4 regions of the Pantoea ananatis PA13 genome follow, and region 2 is predicted to be linked to each of the others. Evidence: predicted binding sites of a transcription regulator. Region 2 holds the regulator's gene; each other region holds the start of a gene.
The links. Region 2 encodes PurR, which represses purine synthesis genes. Its sites were predicted from a motif close to CANGCAAACGTTTGCNTG; they were not measured.
Positions count from the first base shown of each region.

Region 1: the regulator PurR is predicted to act here: its motif matches at 3,646-3,663, upstream of cvpA (colicin V production protein).
Region 3: the regulator PurR is predicted to act here: its motif matches at 1,161-1,178, upstream of PAGR_RS20480 (NCS2 family permease).
Region 4: the regulator PurR is predicted to act here: its motif matches at 3,007-3,024, upstream of guaD (guanine deaminase).

Region 1 is NC_017554.1:1,456,886-1,461,821, forward strand. It holds gene PAGR_RS07000 (DedA family protein) at 1-244, shown strand, start outside; gene accD (acetyl-CoA carboxylase, carboxyltransferase subunit beta) at 406-1,320, shown strand; gene folC (bifunctional tetrahydrofolate synthase/dihydrofolate synthase) at 1,412-2,680, shown strand; gene dedD (cell division protein DedD) at 2,670-3,461, shown strand; gene cvpA (colicin V production protein) at 3,727-4,212, shown strand; gene purF (amidophosphoribosyltransferase) at 4,250-4,936, shown strand, end outside.
Region 2 is NC_017554.1:2,576,485-2,581,420, reverse strand. It holds gene punR (DNA-binding transcriptional activator PunR) at 1-905, shown strand, start outside; gene purR (HTH-type transcriptional repressor PurR) at 902-1,927, opposite strand; gene cydH (cytochrome bd-I oxidase subunit CydH) at 2,208-2,297, shown strand; gene PAGR_RS12145 (C40 family peptidase) at 2,362-3,183, opposite strand; gene PAGR_RS12140 (Grx4 family monothiol glutaredoxin) at 3,548-3,883, shown strand; gene rnt (ribonuclease T) at 3,929-4,600, opposite strand; gene gloA (lactoylglutathione lyase) at 4,720-4,936, opposite strand, start outside.
Region 3 is NC_017554.1:4,338,913-4,343,848, reverse strand. It holds gene soxR (redox-sensitive transcriptional activator SoxR) at 1-226, shown strand, start outside; gene PAGR_RS20485 (glutathione S-transferase family protein) at 266-931, shown strand; gene PAGR_RS20480 (NCS2 family permease) at 1,269-2,618, shown strand; gene PAGR_RS20475 (Na+/H+ antiporter) at 2,763-4,415, shown strand; gene PAGR_RS20470 (LysR family transcriptional regulator) at 4,480-4,936, opposite strand, start outside.
Region 4 is NC_017554.1:2,316,314-2,321,249, reverse strand. It holds gene xdhB (xanthine dehydrogenase molybdopterin binding subunit) at 1-67, opposite strand, end outside; gene xdhA (xanthine dehydrogenase small subunit) at 57-1,496, opposite strand; gene guaD (guanine deaminase) at 1,493-2,821, opposite strand; gene ydfG (bifunctional NADP-dependent 3-hydroxy acid dehydrogenase/3-hydroxypropionate dehydrogenase YdfG) at 3,194-3,940, shown strand; gene PAGR_RS10945 (YnfA family protein) at 3,969-4,295, opposite strand; gene PAGR_RS10940 (DUF1283 family protein) at 4,428-4,751, shown strand; gene PAGR_RS10935 (DUF1161 domain-containing protein) at 4,797-4,936, shown strand, end outside.

The DNA.
Region 1 (4,936 bases), 1.1 Mb from region 2:
CATCGTGCGGACCTTTGCGCCTTTCGTCGCCGGAATGGGGCACATGTCCTACCGCCACTTCGCCCTGTTTAACGTCGCGGGCGCGCTGGCCTGGGTGCTGCTGTTTTCCTATGCGGGTTATCTGTTTGGCGATTTGCCCGTGGTACAGGAAAACCTTAAGCTGCTTATCCTCGGGATCATCGTGGTGTCGATTCTGCCAGGTGTGATTGAAATCTGGCGCCATCGCCGCCAGGCTAAGCAGTAAAATTATCCCTGAGTAGCCGCGTTGCTCAGGGGTAAGACCAGATTTTTATCCACAGTCTTAATTGGTTGTGGTTTAATGAGCGACATTTACCGTCTGCTGAAGCGGTTTTCAGCAGTATCAAGACGACTGGACCAGGTCAGTTTTAAACAGAAAGGTCATCAATGAGCTGGATTGAACGCATTCTTAATAAAAGCAACATTACGCCCACAAGTCGCGCCAGTATTCCGGAAGGAGTGTGGACAAAATGCGACAGCTGTGGCCAGGTACTTTATCGTGCCGAGCTGGAGCGTAATCTTGAGGTCTGCCCTAAGTGCGACCACCACATGCGCATGCATGCCCGTGAGCGCCTGGCGAGCCTGCTCGATCAGGGCACGCTGGTTGAGCTGGGCAGCGAGCTGGAACCCAAGGATCTGTTGAAGTTCCGGGATTCCAAAAAGTATAAAGATCGTCTGGTTGCTGCACAGAAAGCCACGAATGAGAAAGATGCGCTGATCGTGATGAAAGGTCAGCTGCACGGTATGCCGGTTGTGGCGGCCGCCTTTGAATTCGCCTTTATGGGCGGCTCAATGGGATCGGTGGTTGGCGCACGTTTCGTCCGGGCTGTTGAGCAGGCGCTGGAAGATAACTGCCCGCTGATCTGCTTCTCCGCCAGTGGCGGTGCGCGTATGCAGGAAGCGTTAATGTCGCTGATGCAGATGGCCAAAACCAGTGCCGCGCTGGCGAAAATGCAGGAACGCGGTCTGCCGTATATTTCGGTGCTGACCGACCCGACCATGGGCGGCGTGTCTGCCAGCTTTGCGATGCTGGGCGATCTGAATATTGCCGAACCTAAAGCCCTGATCGGCTTCGCGGGTCCACGTGTGATTGAGCAGACCGTTCGTGAAAAACTGCCGCCGGGCTTCCAGCGGAGTGAGTTTTTGATCGAGAAAGGGGCGATTGATATGATCATTCGTCGTCCGGAAATGCGCTATAAACTGGCGAGTCTGCTGGCAAAAATGATGAATCTGCCCGCACCGCTGCACGACGGTGAAGCGTTCGCACCTGCGACGATCCATCCGGAGAGCAACGAGGCCTGACAGGAGACAGAAGGCGCGCAGGTCGCGCCTTCCACCAATGCACCGTATACCTTGCGGCTTTCATCGGGTATAAATTTGCAAAACGGGACATATGGACAATCTTCACCTTCCTCAAGCCACGTCGCCTTTGGCCACGTGGCTTTATTATCTTGAGCACCTCCACTCTCAGACGATTGAACTGGGCCTGGATCGTATTCGCCAGGTGGCGCAAGGTCTGGACCTGCTCAAGCCTGCACCCTTCGTTTTTACCGTTGCGGGCACCAATGGCAAAGGTACCACCTGTCGCACCCTGGAAACCTTACTGATGGCAGCCGGCTATCGGGTTGGGGTTTACAGCTCGCCGCACCTTGTGCGCTACACCGAGCGCGTCCGGATTCAGGGGCAGGAACTTAGTGAAGCCCAACACAGCGCCAGTTTTGCCGACATTGAGGCCGGACGGGGTACGGTTTCTCTGACCTACTTTGAATTTGGCACGCTGTCGGCGCTTAACCTGTTTAAGCAGGCGGGGCTGGATGTCGTCATTCTGGAAGTCGGGCTGGGCGGTCGGCTGGACGCGACCAATATTGTCGATGCGGATGTCGCGGTGATTACCAGTATCGCGCTGGATCATACCGACTGGCTTGGCCCGGACCGTGAAAGTATTGGCCGGGAAAAAGCCGGTGTCTTCCGCCAGGCGAAACCCGCCGTGGTCGGTGAACCTGATATGCCTGCCACAATTGCTCAGGTTGCCCGTGAAAAAGGTGCGCGGTTAATGCAGCACGGGCGCGACTGGCACTATCATCAGCAGGCAGAGAGCTGGTCGCTGCGCGATGCGCAAGGCGAGCTGCATGATTTACCGCTGCCTCAGGTGCCGTTGCCAAATGCGGCTACCGCACTGGTGGCGCTGCGCGCCTCCGGGCTGAACGTGAGCGATGCAATCATTCGTGCGCATCTGCCGCTGGCGATTTTACCGGGACGCTTTCAGACCATCAGCGAATCCCCACGGGTGATTCTGGACGTTGCCCACAATCCGCATGCGGCGACCTATCTGGCCTCGCGACTGGCTGCATTGCCGCAAAGCGGACGCGTCCATGCGGTTGTGGGGATGCTGCACGATAAAGACATTGCGGGCACTCTGGCGGCCCTGGCACCTCAGGTGGACTGCTGGTATTGCGCACCCTTGGCCGGTCCGCGCGGTGCCAGCGCGGAGCAGCTCATGGCGCACGTAACGTCCGCTCAGGCATTTGCGGATGTTGAACAGGCCTGGCACCAGGCGCGCCAGCAGGCGGAAGCGCAGGATATTATTCTGGTCTGCGGCTCTTTCCTGACGGTGGCGCAGGTTATGGAATCGATTGAAACGGAGAAAGGACGTGGCGAGTAAGTTTCAAAACCGTTTAGTCGGTACCGTTATTCTGGTGGCCGTCGGCGTGATCGTATTGCCGGGGCTGCTGGATGGTAAGAAAAAACATTATAAAGAAGAATTTGCCGCGATCCCGCTGGTGCCCAAACCCGATGACCAGCAGGACAGCGAAATGGTGCCGCCGGTGACGCAGTCGCTGCCTGCGCATCCGCCAGCAGGCGCAGGCAGTGCGGTCAGCCATTCTGATACGGATGATGATGCCGCCGCTGAGGGCGGTAGTCAGCCCGAGCAAAGTAGCGAACCGAGCGTGGTCTCACCGCCACCGGTCCATTCGTCTCCGGCCACGACAGCGCCGAAAGCCAGGCCGGTTGAGCCAACCCGACCCAAACAGGTTGAGCAGGCTAAACCGAAGTCGGTCGAGCAGACGCAGAGCAAACCGGTAGAAAAAACCAAACCGGTTGAGCAGGCTAAGCCTGTTGAAAAAACCAAACCGGCCGAGCAGTCGCAGCCGGCGGAAAAAACCGCGCCTGCGGAGCAGCCCAAAGAAACGCAGCCTGCCGGTCAGGCTTACGTTGTTCAGTTAGGCGCACTCAAGAACGCCAGCAAGGTTAACGAGATTGTGGCGAAACTGCGCCTGTCGGGTTACCGGGCCTATACCGTGCCGTCTACGCCCGTGCAGGGGCAAATCACCCGCATTTATGTGGGGCCGGATGCGTCAAAAGCGAAGATGCAGGCGGCCGTCGGCGAGCTGAAGAACGTTTCAGGCTTGAGCGGCGTGGTTAAGTCTTACAGCGCCCGCTAAAGCGCCGATTGGCGCTGCCGATAGAAATAACAGGCAGCGCCAATCGGGATGAGAACGGCAGTGCCTGACCCGGCTTGACGCTAAATTTCTGACAACTTTTCAGCCTGTTAGCGGGGTGAAAATGACACAGGCGAAGACGGATTTTTTCATCGCCTTTTTTATGGATGCAGAACCTGAAAACCCCTACGCAAACGTTTTCTTTTTCTGTTAGAATGCGCCCCGAACTGGAAGCAGGGGTGCAATGGCACTGGCGCTGGAAGAGTTCATGATCTGGATTGATTACGTCATTATTGCGGTAGTTGGTTTTTCGGCTTTGGTCAGCCTGGTTCGAGGGTTTGTCCGCGAAGCCTTATCTCTTGTTACCTGGGGATGCGCGTTTTTTGTCGCCAGTCATTACTATGCCTACCTTGCAGTCTGGTTCACAGGTTTTGACGACGAACTGGTTCGTAACGGAATCGCGATTGCGGTGCTGTTCATCGCGACCCTGATTGTGGGCGCAATCGTGAACTACGTTATCGGCTCGCTGGTTGAGAAAACTGGCCTGTCGGGAACCGATCGGGTATTAGGCGTTTGTTTCGGGGCATTGCGTGGTGTGCTCATCGTGGCCGCTCTGCTGTTCTTCCTGGATACATTCACGGGCTTTTCAAAGAGCCCGGACTGGCAGCAGTCTCAACTTATTCCCGAGTTCAGTTCTATAATCAGATGGTTTTTTGACTACCTGAAAAGCACGTCGAGTTTTTTGCCCCGGTGAGACCACCGGGCGTACGGCTTAATGAGGAAATGACAACATGTGCGGTATTGTCGGTATCACCGGTTTCATGCCGGTCAACCAGTCGATCTATGACGCGTTAACGGTGCTCCAGCACCGTGGGCAGGATGCCGCAGGCATTTGTACCATCGATGCGCTGAACTGCTTCCGCCTGCGTAAGGCTAATGGTCTGGTCAGCGATGTTTTCGAAGCGCGTCATATGCAACGTTTACAAGGCAACATGGGGATTGGTCACGCACGCTATCCTACCGCGGGCAGCTCCAGCGCTTCTGAAGCCCAGCCATTCTACGTTAACTCGCCGTACGGTATTTCCCTTGCCCATAACGGTAACCTGACCAATGCCCACGAGCTGCGTAAGCAGCTGTTCGAAAAAGGCCGCCGTCACGTTAATACCACCTCCGATTCTGAAATCCTGTTGAATATCTTTGCGCAGGAACTGGATCGTTTTCAGCACTATCCGCTGGAAGCCGATAACGTGTTTGCCGCCATCGCTGCCGTCCACCAGCAGGTGCGTGGCGCCTATGCCGTGGTGGCGATGATCATCGGTCACGGCATGGTCGCCTTCCGCGATCCTAACGGCATTCGGCCACTGGTGCTGGGCAAACGCGTCATTGCCGATGGCCGTACCGAGTACATGGTCGCCTCCGAAAGCGTGGCGCTGGATACCCTGGGTTTTGAATTTATCCGTGACGTGGCACCGGGTGAA
Region 2 (4,936 bases):
TGTGGTCTGAATATGCGCTTGAAGTGGTTGATGCGGTCGCGCGTGGCGGCAGTTTCAGTGCTGCGGCCCAGGAGTTGCACCGTGTGCCTTCTGCCATCAGCTATACCGTTCGCCAGCTTGAAACCTGGCTGGCGGTACCGCTGTTTGAACGGCAGCACCGGGAGGTCGTTTTGACACCTGCGGGCGAACATTTTGTGCGAGAAGGCCGCAGCGTCATCAAAAAAATGGATGCCACGCGCCGTCAGTGCCAGCAACTGGCCAACGGCTGGCGAGGGCAAATCGCGATTGCGGTGGACTGCATTGTGAAACCGCACCGAACCCGTCAGTTCGTCAGGGATTTCTATCGCCACTTTCCGGATATGGAGCTCCACATCAGTTATGAAGTGTTTAACGGCGTATGGGATGCGCTGGCTGACGGAAGAGTCGAGGTCGCAATAGGCGCGACTCAGGCGATTCCGGTGGGCGGGCGGTTTGCTTTCCGCGATATGGGAACTCTGAACTGGCGCTGCATCGTCGCGCGGGAACATCCGTTAACCCAGGTCGCCCGGCTAGATGATGAGGCGTTGCGCAACTGGCCTTCGCTGGTGCTGGAAGACACCTCGCGTGCGTTACCGCGTCGTATGACCTGGGCTCTGGATAATCAACGCCGACTGGTGGTGCCTGAATGGCAGACCGGGCTGGACTGCGTCCGGGCCGGGCTGTGCGTCGCAATGGTGCCGGGGCACTTAGCCCGCCCGCTACTGGACAGCGGCGAAGTGACCGAACTTAACTTGCCCCAGCCTTTTCCAGAAAGTCCCTGCTGCGTCAGTTGGGCGGAAGATCGCGCATCACCGGCATTGGGCTGGTTGCTCAATTACCTGGGTGATGCGCAAACGCTCAATCAGGAGTGGTTGAGCGAGGATTAACGACGGTAGTCGCGATAGGGACCGTAGCCTACAGAGCGTCGCTCAATCAGTGTCGGATGCACTTCGATGGTTTGCGACTCTTCACGCTTGCTGGTAATGCGGTCCAGCAACATTTCCAGAGCCTTCTCCCCGAGTTGCGCTTTTGGCTGGTGCACGGTAGTGAGTGCAGGCGTGAAATAGCGTGCGTTGCGCACATTATCGTAGCCAATCACCGAAATATCCTGCGGGACGCGCAGGCCCATTTCATCGGCGGCACAGATAGCGCCCATGGCCATAATATCGCCACCGCAGAACACCGCGCTTGGGCGCTGCTTCTGCGACAGAATTTGCTGCATAGCCTGATACCCGGATTCAGGCTCGAAATCGCCCTGCACAATCCACTCTGAACGCGGCTGAATACCGGCTTCTTCCAGCGCCTTGAGGAAACCGGCATGACGGCCACCACCGGTGTTACGTTCCATTTGCCCTGGAATGGCGCCAATATCGCGATGCCCGCGTTCGATGAGGTAGCGGCCGGCCAGATAACCGCCCTGAAACGCATTATCCAGCACCGTGTCAGTAAAATCGGCACGGGATTCGCCCCAGTCCATGACCACCATGGGAATATTGCGGTTGGCTTCCAGCATTTGCAGCAAATCATCCGGGTACTCAGAACACATGACCAGCAGCCCATCGACGCGCTTCTGCGCCATCATCGAGAGGTAGGCACGCTGTTTTTGCAGGTCGTTATGCGCGTTGCCTAAAATCAGGGTGTAGCCTTTATCAAAGCAGTGATTCTCCACGGCTTCAATAATTTCAGCGAAATAGGGCGCCTCGCTGGAGGTGGCCAAAAGGCCCAGCGTTTTGGTGTGATTCACCTTCAGGCTGCGTGCTACGGCGCTGGGTGAATAATGTAATTCCCGAATCGCTTCCCAGACCGCTTCGCGGGTATCTTCTGCGACAAAGCGCGTCTTATTGATGACGTGAGAAACGGTTGTGGTAGAGACGCCTGCACGTTTCGCCACATCTTTAATTGTTGCCATGAAAATCGAACTCCCGGGCTTATCTAACCTGTTGATAAGCATGTTGTTAAACGTTTGCGTCAGCGGACGGTTATTTCTGCAAAAAAATCGTTTTTCTGACCGGTTATGGGGCATCGGGGCAGGAAATAACGGTTGAAAAGGGTGCTGACGCAACCGATGTTGCGCGCTGTTGCGCAACAAAGAGGGGATTCTAACAAGGCTGCACGGATAAAACGAGATTTTTACCCACGCGTGTGGGAAAATGCTTAACCCCTACTAAAATTGTGCCTAAGGAGTTGTGATGAGTACCGATCTGAAACTGTCATTGATGACCACGGCGGCTGCACTGTTGATGATTATTGCGTTCAGCTTTACCGCCATTCTGAACTAATAAAAAAGCCGGGAAGGTTTCCCTGTCCCGGCTGCGTTCCGTCGGTATGACGGAGGAGTGACGTTTAGCGAACGGTTTTTGGCGTCATGACGCGACGCGCACCAATATAGTGGCGCTGCCAGTAATCTTCGCTTAACGCACTGATTTGAATGTCCTTTCCGGTACGCGGTGACTGAATAAATTTACCGTTACCCAGGTAAACACCCACGTGGTCGGCCGTGCCACGTCCGTTGATGCGGAAAAACACCAGATCGCCTTTCTCCAGCGCTTCCCGATTCACCGGCGCGGCATCCCGCAGGTGATACATTTCATTTGCAGTACGCGGAATTTTAAATTTCACCACATCTTTGTAGGCGTACCACACCAGGCCGCTGCAGTCGAAACCGGTATGCGGCGATTTTCCGCCCCACTGGTAGCGCTTGCCCAGCTGTCCCATCAGTTTCGCCATCGCCGTTTCACGTGCTTTTTGATAGCGCTGACGGTGTGCGTTGCTCATTTTGATGGTGCCGGTATCCTTGCTGTCCGCTTTCGCCACCTTCACCGCGCGTTGATGACCATAGCGTTTCTTGCTGGTGGCGTTGGCGGCCACTTTTTTGGTGAGCTTCTTGTGTGAATCAGTCGCTTTGGTCAGGGTTTTGTGAGAGGCAACCGCGTGAGAGGGATTTTTACTGGTTTTAAGCGTTTTGCTGGATTTCTGCTCTGCGGAGGAACGGCTTTTTTTCGCCGAAGCTTTAACCGTGCGTCGCTTGCGCCGCTCATCTTCGCGCGCACTTTTTTTCTCTACCTTATGCAAGCTGGCCTTAACCGGCGCCTGCGGTGATGCAGAGGCGACATTAAAGAACAGTTGCGCAAAAGCCAGAATAAGAAGCGTAATAATTGAACGCATAGTCCGTTTACTGGTTAAGCTGTCAGGTTCAACAGATATCTGACAAGGTTAAGAAAAATCTGATCAACGATCAGCGCCGAAGACATTCTAGTCCAGTTTTTTTTAAAACAGTAAGTCCTTTTTTTATTAATTAATAACTTGGGTAAAAAGCAGGCATAAATAAGTAATTTCAGCAGGTTAACTCAGCAAAATTATTGCAAATTATTAATGCATTCACCTTTTGGGTCCCGATGAGCGGGTGGATAGCGCGCAAGCGGACTTAACAAACATGGCGGTTTGCCCTAACGGGAAGAAAATCTCATTTTCAGTCCTGAAGGGAAGTCGCTACAATAAAGAAACACGAAGTGACGAATTAAGGAAGGCAATAATGAGTACTGTAGAAAAAATTCAGCGCCAGATCGCAGAAAACCCGATCCTGCTGTACATGAAAGGTTCGCCGAAACTGCCAAGCTGCGGTTTCTCTGCCCAGGCGGTTCAGGCGCTGTCTGCCTGTGGTGAGCGCTTCGCTTACGTGGATATTCTGCAGAACCCGGATATTCGCGCAGAGCTGCCAAAGTATGCTAACTGGCCAACCTTCCCTCAGCTGTGGGTCGATGGCGAACTGGTTGGCGGCTGCGACATTATTGTTGAGATGTTCCAGCGTGGCGAATTACAACCGCTGGTCAAAGAAACCGCAGAGAAGTTTAAAGAAGCGGAATAATAAAAAAGGCCGACATCGTCGGCCTTTTCTTCGTTTAACGGGCGTTTACTCCGCCGCGCCCTGATATTCTGTTGCCTCTTCCGCTAGAGCCAGCGGCCAGCCTCCCAGACGTTTCCAGCGATTGACCAGTTCGCAGAACAGCGTGGCCGTTTGCTGCGTGTCATACAGCGCAGAGTGCGCCTGACTGCTGTCAAATTCCATCCCTGCCGCTTTGCAGGCTTTGGCCAGTACCGTCTGACCCAGCACTAACCCGCTCAGGGCGGCCGTGTCGAAAGTGGCAAAAGGATGAAACGGATTCCGTTTCAGGCTGGCGCGTTCGGCGGCGGCATTCATAAAATTAAGATCGAAGGTCGCATTATGCGCCACCATGATCGCGCGATTGCACCCGGTATCTTTAATGCCTTTGCGCACCAGTTTAAAAATGGCATGCAAGGCTTCGTATTCGCTCACCGCGCCCCGTAACGGATTGCTGGGATCGATGCCGGTAAAGGCAAGGGCTTCCGGATGCAGCAGAGCGCCGACAAAAGGTTCAACATGAAAATGCAGTGTCTGGTCGTGATGAAGCCAACCCTCGTCATCCATTTTCAGCGTAATGGCCGCGACTTCCAGCAGCGCATCGGTTTGCGCATTGAAGCCCGCCGTTTCCACATCGATAACCACGGGATAGAAACCACGAAAGCGTTGATTGAGTGCGTTGGGGGAAGACGATTCAGACATCAGGATCTCATTGCAGAAAAAGGGCAGCGCGTAGTATGCCAAAAAAGCGCCCCGTCTGCAGCAGGTACAGGTAAGGGAAGCGAGAATCAGCCCGCGTTGCGCGGGCTGATGTTCACGGCTTAGCTGCCGAGGCCGTGTCCGGCATGTTTATTTTCGATCAGTTCGATTTTATAACCGTCTGGATCTTCAACAAAGGCAATGATCGTGGTGCCACCTTTGACCGGGCCGGCTTCACGCGTCACGTTACCGCCGTCGTTACGGATGCGCTCGCAGGTTGCGGCAACATCATCAACGCCCAACGCGATGTGACCATAAGCGTTACCGAGATCGTAGCTG
Region 3 (4,936 bases), 1.8 Mb from region 2:
TGCTCAGGAATGGGGCAATCTGACGCAGCACTGGCGCGACGAACTGGATAAGCGCATCGAAACGCTGACGCGCCTGCGTAACGATCTGGATGGCTGCATTGGCTGTGGGTGTTTATCAATGCGTGACTGCCCGCTGCGCAACCCTGGCGACCTGCTGGGCCAGCAGGGCTCTGGCGCGGTACTGCTCGATCCTGAGCAGGATGGTTCCCTGCATAAGACAAGGTGACGTCTATACTTGCAGCATATTCACTCACAGGGAACCATGATGATCACCGTTCACCATCTTGAACAATCGCGCTCTCACCGGGTGCTGTGGATGCTGGAAGAGCTGGAAGTGCCTTACCAGGTCAAGCGCTACCAGCGCGAACCCACGATGCTGGCGCCGGACGCTTTAAAAAAAGTGCATCCGTTAGGGAAGTCGCCCGTGATCACCGATGGCAATCGCGTGGTGGCCGAGTCCGGTGCCATCCTTGAGTATCTGGAAGAAAGATACGACAGCGAAAAACGGCTGCAGCTCACTGATGAAGAGGCGCAGCTACAGGCGCGTTACTGGCTGCACTATGCGGAAGGTTCACTGATGCCGCTGCTGGTGATGAAGCTGGTTTTTGGCCGCCTTGGCAGCGCGCCGGTGCCCTGGTTGCTTCGCCCCGTGGGCGCGGCGCTGGGTAAAGGCGTTCAGAAAGCCTGGCTGGATAAACAACTCAAATTGCACAAGCAGGTCATTGAAGCTCACCTTTCAACACAGCCGTGGTTCGCGGGTCAGCGCTTCAGCATTGCGGATGTGCAGATGAGTTTCCCTATTCTGGCGCTGAGCCAGCGCGCCGGACTGAAAGATGCCCCCGCTACGCAAAAATGGTTAACGACCGTGCAACAGCGTGCGGCCTGGCAGCGCGCTATTCAACAAGGCGGTGAGATTAACCTTTCTGGCTGATGCACGTTGCCCGATGACGCCGCCCGGCGTCATTCTTGCCTGCCTTCTCGTGATTGACGCCTTATCCTGACGGACAGAATGTTAAATGATGGTATCAAGAGCATTCCTGATGTTATCAACCTGATCTTTATAGTCACCAATCCTCACTCAGCGGTTGAAAAACGGCGGTTAAACGCCGGATAATCTGCCCCCTTTAAACGGGGCAGCGTGACGTCCCGTTCTGTGCGGCGAAGTAAACGTTTGCCTTTTGCCGGCTGCCCGCTGGCGATGACAGGTTTCCAGGGACGTCAGGGCCGTTACCGCACGATCCCACTACAACAATTTTTGAGGCTCAACTATGTCAATTGAATCACGCCCGTCCGGTGGAAAGCTGGATGCCTGGTTCGCCATCTCGGCCCGTGGCAGCAGCGTGCGACAGGAAATTGTCGCCGGGCTGACTACGTTCCTCGCCATGGTTTATTCAGTGATCGTGGTGCCCGGCATGCTCAGTAAGGCGGGATTTTCACCCACGGCGGTGTTCGTTGCGACCTGTCTGGTGGCGAGCGTGGGATCGATCATCATGGGGCTGTGGGCGAATTTACCCATGGCAATTGGCTGTGCTATCTCACTGACGGCGTTTACCGCTTTCAGCCTTGTGCTGGGTCAGCACATTAGCGTACCCGTGGCGCTGGGTGCCGTGTTCCTGATGGGCCTGCTCTTTACCCTGATTTCCACCACCGGGATTCGCGCCTGGATCTTACGCAATCTGCCAATGGGGGTTGCGCACGGAACGGGCGTCGGCATTGGTCTGTTTTTGCTGCTGATTGCGGCAGACAACGTGGGGCTGGTCGTCAGAAATCCGGCCTCAGGGTTACCCGTTGCCTTGGGCCAGTTTACGTCGTTCCCCGTCATGATGTCATTGCTGGGGCTGGCCGCCATTTTTGGCCTGGAAAAACGCCGCGTGCCTGGCGGTATTTTACTGACCGTTATCGCGATTTCTGCTCTGGGGCTGGTGTTCGACCCGGCCGTGCGCTGGCAGGGACTGTTTGCCCTGCCCAGCCTGCGTGATGCGCAGGGTGAGTCACAGCTCTTTAGCCTGGACATCATGGGCGCCTTGCAGCCTGCGGTGCTGCCCAGCGTGCTGGCGCTAGTGATGACGGCGGTCTTTGATGCCACCGGCACGATCCGCGCGGTTGCGGGCCAGGCCAATCTGCTGGATAAAGACGGGCAGATCATCAACGGTGGTCGGGCGCTGACCACGGATTCCGTCAGTAGCCTGTTTGCTGGCCTTGTCGGTGCTTCGCCAGCGGCAGTCTACATTGAGTCTGCCGCCGGTACGGCGGCGGGCGGTAAAACCGGCCTGACGGCGATCGTGGTGGGTCTCCTGTTCCTGGTCATTCTGTTCATGTCGCCGATCGCATACCTGGTGCCGGCTTACGCCACCGCGCCAGCGTTGATGTATGTCGGCCTGTTGATGCTGAGCAACGTGGCCAAGATCGATTTCGGTGACTTCGTTGATGCCATGTCCGGCCTGCTCACGGCGGTGATTATCGTTCTGACCTGTAACATCGTTACCGGCATTATGATGGGGTTCGCCACTCTGGTGGTTGGCCGTCTGTTTGCGGGCGAGTGGCGTAAGCTCAACGTGGGCACTGTCGTGATTGCCGCCGCGTTAGTCGCCTTTTATGCCGGAGGCTGGGCGATCTGACTGTCAAACCGGACGTTCAGCGGAGCGTCCGGAATTATCCGCTTTTTGGTCTTTTAAGCACGGCTTGCTTTTCCTGCCCTGGCCAGTTTGTTTTACACTTTTAACTTATAGTTGATTCGAAGATAACAACCGCCTAAGGAAAGCATGGAAATCTTTTTTACTATTTTAATTATGACACTGGTGGTGTCGCTCTCCGGGGTCGCCGCACGTATCTTGCCTTTTCAAATCCCGCTACCGCTGGTGCAGATCGCCGTCGGTGCTCTACTGGCCTGGCCTAACTTCGGCCTGCATGTGGATTTTGATCCGGAACTGTTCCTCGTCTTATTTATTCCGCCGCTGTTATTTGCTGACGGCTGGAAAACGCCGGTTAGCGAGTTTCTGCATTACGGGCGGGAAATTCTTGGCCTGGCCCTGGTGCTGGTGCTGATTACCGTCGTCGGAATTGGCTATCTGATTTACTGGACGGTTCCCGGTATTCCTCTTATCCCTGCTTTCGCCCTGGCGGCAGTGTTATCACCTACCGATGCCGTGGCGCTTTCAGGCATTGTCGGCGAAGGCCGCATTCCTAAGAAAATTATGGGAATACTTCAGGGCGAAGCCTTGATGAACGATGCCTCTGGCCTGGTTTCACTGAAATTTGCCGTCGCGGTGGCGATGGGCACCATGGTGTTTAGTTGGGGCGGTGCCAGCGTCGAATTCCTGAAAGTGGCGGTCGGCGGCTTAATTGCCGGTGTTGCGGTCTGCTGGCTCTACGGTAAGTCACTGCGTGTCCTGAACCGCTGGAGCGGTGGGGACGATGCCGCCACACAGATCGTCCTGCTGCTGCTGCTGCCGTTTGCCTCTTATCTGATTGCAGAACACCTGGGCGTTTCCGGCATTTTAGCCGCCGTCGCGGCCGGGATGACCATCACGCGCTCCGGTATTATCCGTCAGGCCCCGCTGACCATGCGACTGCGCGCCAATAGCGTCTGGCACATGCTGGAGTTTGTGTTTAACGGCATGGTGTTCCTGATGCTGGGCCTGCAATTGCCCTCTATCCTGGAAAATTCCATTCAACAGGCGAACGCGGATCCCAACGTGGATATCTGGATGATCTTTGCAGATATCGCATTGGTCTATGCGGCGTTAATGGTGGTGCGTTTCGGCTGGCTGTGGATCATGCAGCGTTTCAGCAAGCGCCTGTTAAAAAACAAGCCGTTAGTTTTCTCTAGCTACTCTTTGCGCGAACTGCTGATTGCCTCTTTTGCGGGCGTGCGCGGGGCCATCACCCTGGCGGGTGTCCTGTCGATTCCCCTGTTCCTGAGCAACGGCAATCCTTTCCCGGCGCGCTATGAGCTGGTGTTTATCGCAACCGGCGTGATTCTGTTCTCGTTACTGGTTGGCGTCATTGTTCTGCCGGTGCTGCTGCGCGGCGTCGAGACGATGGATAAGAGTGCCCATCGGCACGAACTTCAGCATGCAAGAGCGGTGATGGCCGGTGTGGCTATCGAGAGTCTGCAAAAGATGGAGGCACGGCTCGAAAAGGAAACCGACGAAAATATCGATCCTGAGCTGCTGAAAGAGGTCAGCCTGCGTGTCATCGGCAACCTGCGTCGCCGTGCGGAGGGGAAAAACGACCTCGAGCACGCGCTGTTTGCCGAGAACCTGGAACGTCGCTTCCGTTTGAACGCACTGCGTGCCGAACGTGCCGAAGTGTATCACCTGCGTGCCACCCAGCAGATATCCAACGAAACGATGCAAAAATTGTTGCACGATCTGGACCTGCTGGAAGCGCTTCTGATCGAGAAAGAAGAGTAAACTCCCTGTTGCGCCGCGCCCGCCCGGTCACCTGCGTTCTGCGACGGCCGGGCGGGCTGCCGCACTAGACGGAGAGGCGCGGTGCCTGATCGGGCCAGTGTTCGCGGCAACACGCAATCCACGCCTGCGCGCTGCGTGACAGATAGCTGCCTTCCCGCCAGATCAGCCCCAGATGCCACTGAAGCTCGGATTCCAGCGGCAGCCACAGTAACGACTGTTTATCTAACCGCTGGCATATCGGCTCCGGCAAAATTGCCAGCCCCATCCCGGCCTGCACCATGGCGGCCAGAAAATCCCACTGCCCGCTACGCACGGCAATGGTAGGGGTTATCTCCTGACGCTGAAAAGCTTTCATTAACTGGCGGTTCAGCGAAAACTCTTCATTAAAGATCAGCAAAGGATGCGGAGCCAAATCGCGCAGGCTGAGCTGGGTGCGTTGCAGCCAGGGTTCCTGACGGGGCAGTAAGACACATAACGGATGCTGCATCAGCGATAAGGTTTCGAGGGGTAATTCGGCATCG
Region 4 (4,936 bases), 260 kb from region 2:
TGCTGATGTCGCGCGCATGAGCAATGGGTAATGCTGAATCGGGCAGAGCCGGACGATTATGGGACATAGCGGCTTACCTCAGTCAGGGACAATCCGTTGAGACGGTAAAAGTAACGGCGCAGCAGGTTGCTCGCCACCTGCAGGCGATAACCGGCGCTGGCGCGAAAGTCGCTGAGCGGCTCAAAGGTCTCTTCCAGCGCCTGACAGGCCGTGGCTATCGTTTGTGCGGTTAAGGCCGATCCAATCATGGCCTGCTCACAGCCTGTGGCGCGCAACGGCGTTGCCGCCATCCCGCCAAAGGCAATGTGTGCCGCTGTCACAATGCCGTTATCGGTTTGGATATTAAAAGCGGCAAACACGGCTGAAATGTCGTCATCCAGCCGTTTCGAGACCTTCCAGGCAACAAAATCAGGTGACACCGTCACTTTTGGAATGATGATGGTATGGATAAACTCACCGGGTTGCAGCACGGTCTGCCGGTAGCCGGTAAAAAACGCGCTGAGTGGCAAAGTGCGTTGCGTGTCGCCCTTCTGCAGCAGCAGAGAGGCGTTTAATGCCAGCAGCGTTGGCGATGCATCGCCAATCGGGGAAGCATTAGCAAGGTTACCGCCCAGTGTGCCAAGCTGGCGAATTTGCAGCGAGGCAAAACGCGTCAGCATCTCCGTTACTCCCGGAATGCGCGTCGCCATAAACGCTGCGATCTGGTCGAGCGAGGCGGCGGCACCTAAGTGATAGGATGCGTCGTCCTCATAACAGTGTTTCAGTGCATCCACCTGCCCCAGCGCAATCATCACTGGAATGCCCTGGTAGCGTTGGGTAATCAGCAGGCTCAGGTCCGTGCCGCCCGCCAGTAACGCGGCATCGGGGTGCGCGACACAGAGTGCAGCGAGCTGCGCGACGGTGGTGGGAAGGTAACAGTGACGGCCTTTGTCCTGAATTACCCGGACCTCCTGATTCTCCAGCGCGCGCAGGCGCTCAACCACGCCCTGCTCACAGCGATCAAAGCTGTCCGGCTGTGCCCGCGTCACCAACTGTTCGGCCGCCGCCATAATGGAACGATAACCGGTGCAGCGACACAGGTTGCCGGCCAGCGCATGCTCTGCCTGCTGCCGGTCCCAGTCGCTGTGATTTTTTTGCAAACTGAACAATGACATCACAAAGCCCGGCGTGCAGAAGCCACACTGCGAGCCATGACAGTCCACCATCGCCTGCTGAGCCGGATGCAGGGTTTTCCCCTCACGTAAATCTTCGACGGTGATGAGCTGCCTGCCCTGTAATCCACTGACCAGCATCAGGCAGCTGTTAACGGTCTGATAGTGCAACCTGCCGTCCACCACGCTCCCAAGCGTGACGCTACAGGCACCGCAGTCGCCGGACGCACAGCCCTCCTTGGTGCCACAGCGACGCTGATGCGTGCGCAGATAAGAGAGTACCGTCAGATTGGGATCGATACGTTCTTCTGTGACGAGCTGGTCGTTAAGCAGAAACTGAATCATGCGGCATTCTCCTTTGTGGTGGATTGCCAGACCGGTCGGCCGTTAACCCACGTCTCTACGATGTTTCTGTCATCACCCAGCGTCATCAAGACGAACAGTTTTTCCCAGATATCCTTGCAGTTCCCCATACGCAGCTTTTGCAGCGCCGATACGGCGGGATCCAGCACGACAAAGTCAGCTTCTTTACCTGGTGCAAAATTACCGATGTGCTGGTCAAGATCCAGCGCACGGGCCCCGCCCAGCGTGGCATGGTAAAAGGCTTCTGCAGCACTCAGCCTGTATTGCTGTAGCTGGCCGACCTTGTAAGCCTCGCCCAGCGTTTGCAGCATATTAAAGGTGGTTCCGGCGCCAACATCGGTGCCGATGCCCACTTTGATGCCCTGCTGCCAGCTGCGCTTGATATTAAACAGGCCGCTTCCCAAAAACAGGTTTGAGGTCGGGCAAAAGGCAATGGCGGAATCCGTATCGTGCAGACACTGCCATTCATGATTTTCCAGATGCAGGCAGTGTGCAAAGACGCTTCGCCGGCCGGTCAGCTGATAGTGGTGGTAAACGTCCAGATAGCCATTGCGTTCGGGAAACAGCGCGTTGACCCAGGCTACTTCCTGTGGGTTTTCGCTGAGGTGCGTGTGGAGCCAGACATCCGGGTAAGCCGTGCGCAGCGCCTGCACTTTCTTTAACAGGTCGGGTGACGAGGTGGGCGCAAAACGCGGCGTCAGGGCATAGCTCAGTCGGCCGCGGCCGTGCCAGCGCTCAATCAGATCGCGGGAATGTTGATAGCTTTCTTCCGGCGTTTCGGTGAGGTAATCAGGCGCATTGCGATCCATCATGACTTTACCGGCGATGATGCGCATCTCAAGCGCTTCGGCCGCGCTAAAAAGCGCCTCTACCGACTGCGGATGCACCGTGCCAAAAACCAACGCACTGGTGGTGCCGTTAGCCAGTAGCTGATGGAGAAAAAACGCTGACATTTGCGCGGCATGCTCGGCACAGCGGTACTGCCTCTCAACCGGAAACGTATACTGATTCAGCCATTCGAGAAGCTGCTCACCATAGGCGCCGATCATTTCTGTTTGCGGGTAATGAATGTGGCAGTCGACAAAACCCGGCAGGATCAGCTTACCGCGCAGATCGATAACGCGCTCTGCTGCCTGACTGCTGCTGACATCACACCAGGGATGCAAACCAACTACGCGGCCCTCACGCAGAATGAGCAGACCATCTTCGATATAACGCGCCTGAGACAGAATGGCCTCAGGCTCGTTCGCCACCGCGGCAAAATCAAAAAAACTGGCACGAATCGCCGTGTTCTGGCATGTAGACATATCGTTTCCTCTTACCGGGCGCCTGATGTTGTCGCCCTGTTCATCTCCTACTCTCTTTAAACACTCTGCAAGACGCATGCCAGATCAGAACCTGATAAATCACTTTATTATCAATAATTTATGAATATCATCCTGTTGCGCAACGCTTTCGCTGACAAAATCGCCACGCAATCGGTTGCTCATCCAACGCAATCGGTTGCCAGTAAAAATGCCCCCTGCCACGTTACCTTGCTGCCCCGTTCTCTGCACGATTTCGGGGCAGCGTGCGCTAAAAGCGCGCAAAAGCGCCTCCCCACGGAATTCAGCGGACACAGGCTAAAATGCCGTGATAAGGTGAGGAGACATCACGAAACTGGAAGAGGGAAAAGTGAGATGATTATTTTTGTTACGGGGGCCACAGCCGGTTTTGGCCAAAGCATTACCCGCCGATTCATCGAAACAGGTCACAAGGTGATTGCCAGTGGACGTCGTGCTGAACGCCTGAAGGCGCTGAAAACGGAGTTGGGTGAGAATCTGTATACCGTACAGTTAGATGTGCGTAACCGGGCATCGATTGAAGAGGCTATCACACAGCTGCCTGCCGAGTGGCGCAATATTGATGTCCTGGTGAATAACGCCGGTCTGGCGTTGGGCATCGAACCCGCGCACCGGGCAGATGTGAACGACTGGGAAAATATGATTGACACCAATACCAAAGGGCTGGTCTATATGACGCGCGCGGTTTTGCCTGCCATGGTAGAGCGTAACGTCGGTCACATTATCAACATTGGTTCGATTGCCGGCAGCTGGCCTTATGCCGGGGGCAACGTTTATGGCGCCACCAAAGCCTTTGTGCGCCAGTTCAGCCTTAACTTACGCACCGATTTACACGGTACGGCCCTGCGTGTGACCGATATTGAGCCGGGCCTGGTCGGCGGCACGGAGTTTTCTAACGTGCGCTTTAAAGGGGACGATGGCAAGGCCGAACAGGTCTACGAGGGCGCCACGGCCCTGACGCCTGAAGACGTTACCGAAGCCGTTTACTGGGTGGCCACGCTGCCGAAGCACGTCAACATCAATACGCTTGAGATGATGCCTGTCAGCCAGACGCTGGCAGGGCTGAAAGTGCATAAACCCTGACCGATAAGCCAGCCGCAAAGGCTGGCTTTTACGCTTTGCCCCATCCCGCTACGATAATCAGCATGCCGCTCAGCGCAATCAGCGCACCACTCCAGTCCCATGCGCTCAGCTTGACACCTTCGACCACGCGCAGCCAAAGCATGGCCGTCAGCACATAGACGCCGCCGTACGCCGCGTAAACCCGGCCGCTGGCCGCAGGATGTAAGGTCAGCAACCAGACAAATAACCCGAGGCTCAATGCGGCAGGCAACAACAGCCACATGGACGCCCCCTTCTTTAGCCACAGCCACGGCAGAAAACAGCCGATGATTTCCGCCAGCGCGGTGATAAAAAACAGCAGCGTGGTTTTAAGCAGCACAATAATCTCTCTGACAGGTAAACAACATGCACACAGCTGGTGAGCAAGTAATCGGCAATGGTATACTATTCTCATTTGATGCAATAGTTTTACCCAAGAGTAAAACAGTGTTAACCGAAGGATATTACGATGAAAAAATTGGTTCCGGTTCTGATGGTGGCCCTGCTTTCTGCCACCGCGATGCGTGTCAGTGCGAACACCGAACACGTGATTATTGAAAACGGCAGCAGCGCATTGAGCAACGAAGCGGCACGTCAGAGTAAAGAGCAGTGGAATGATACGCACATGCTGCGCAACAAAGTGAACAGCCGGGTTGAGAAAGAATTCGATAAAGCCGATCGCGCATTCGACACGCGCGACAAATGTGAACAGAGCGCTAATCTGAATGCCTATTGGGAACCCAATACGCTGCGCTGCTTAGACCGCCGCACGGGCCGCCCGGTATTGCCGTAAATTTCGGCTATAGTAATGACTGACGCATGACAAAAGGAAAGGGTTATGAAGATCAAGAGTGCATTACTGACAGCGACGTTTTTAGCCTTCCCCCTGCTGGCTCAGGCATCCTGCGAATCTGTAAAAGCGGATATCAGCCAGAAAATCATTCAAAACGGCGTGCCTGAATCAGGCTTTAGCCTGGA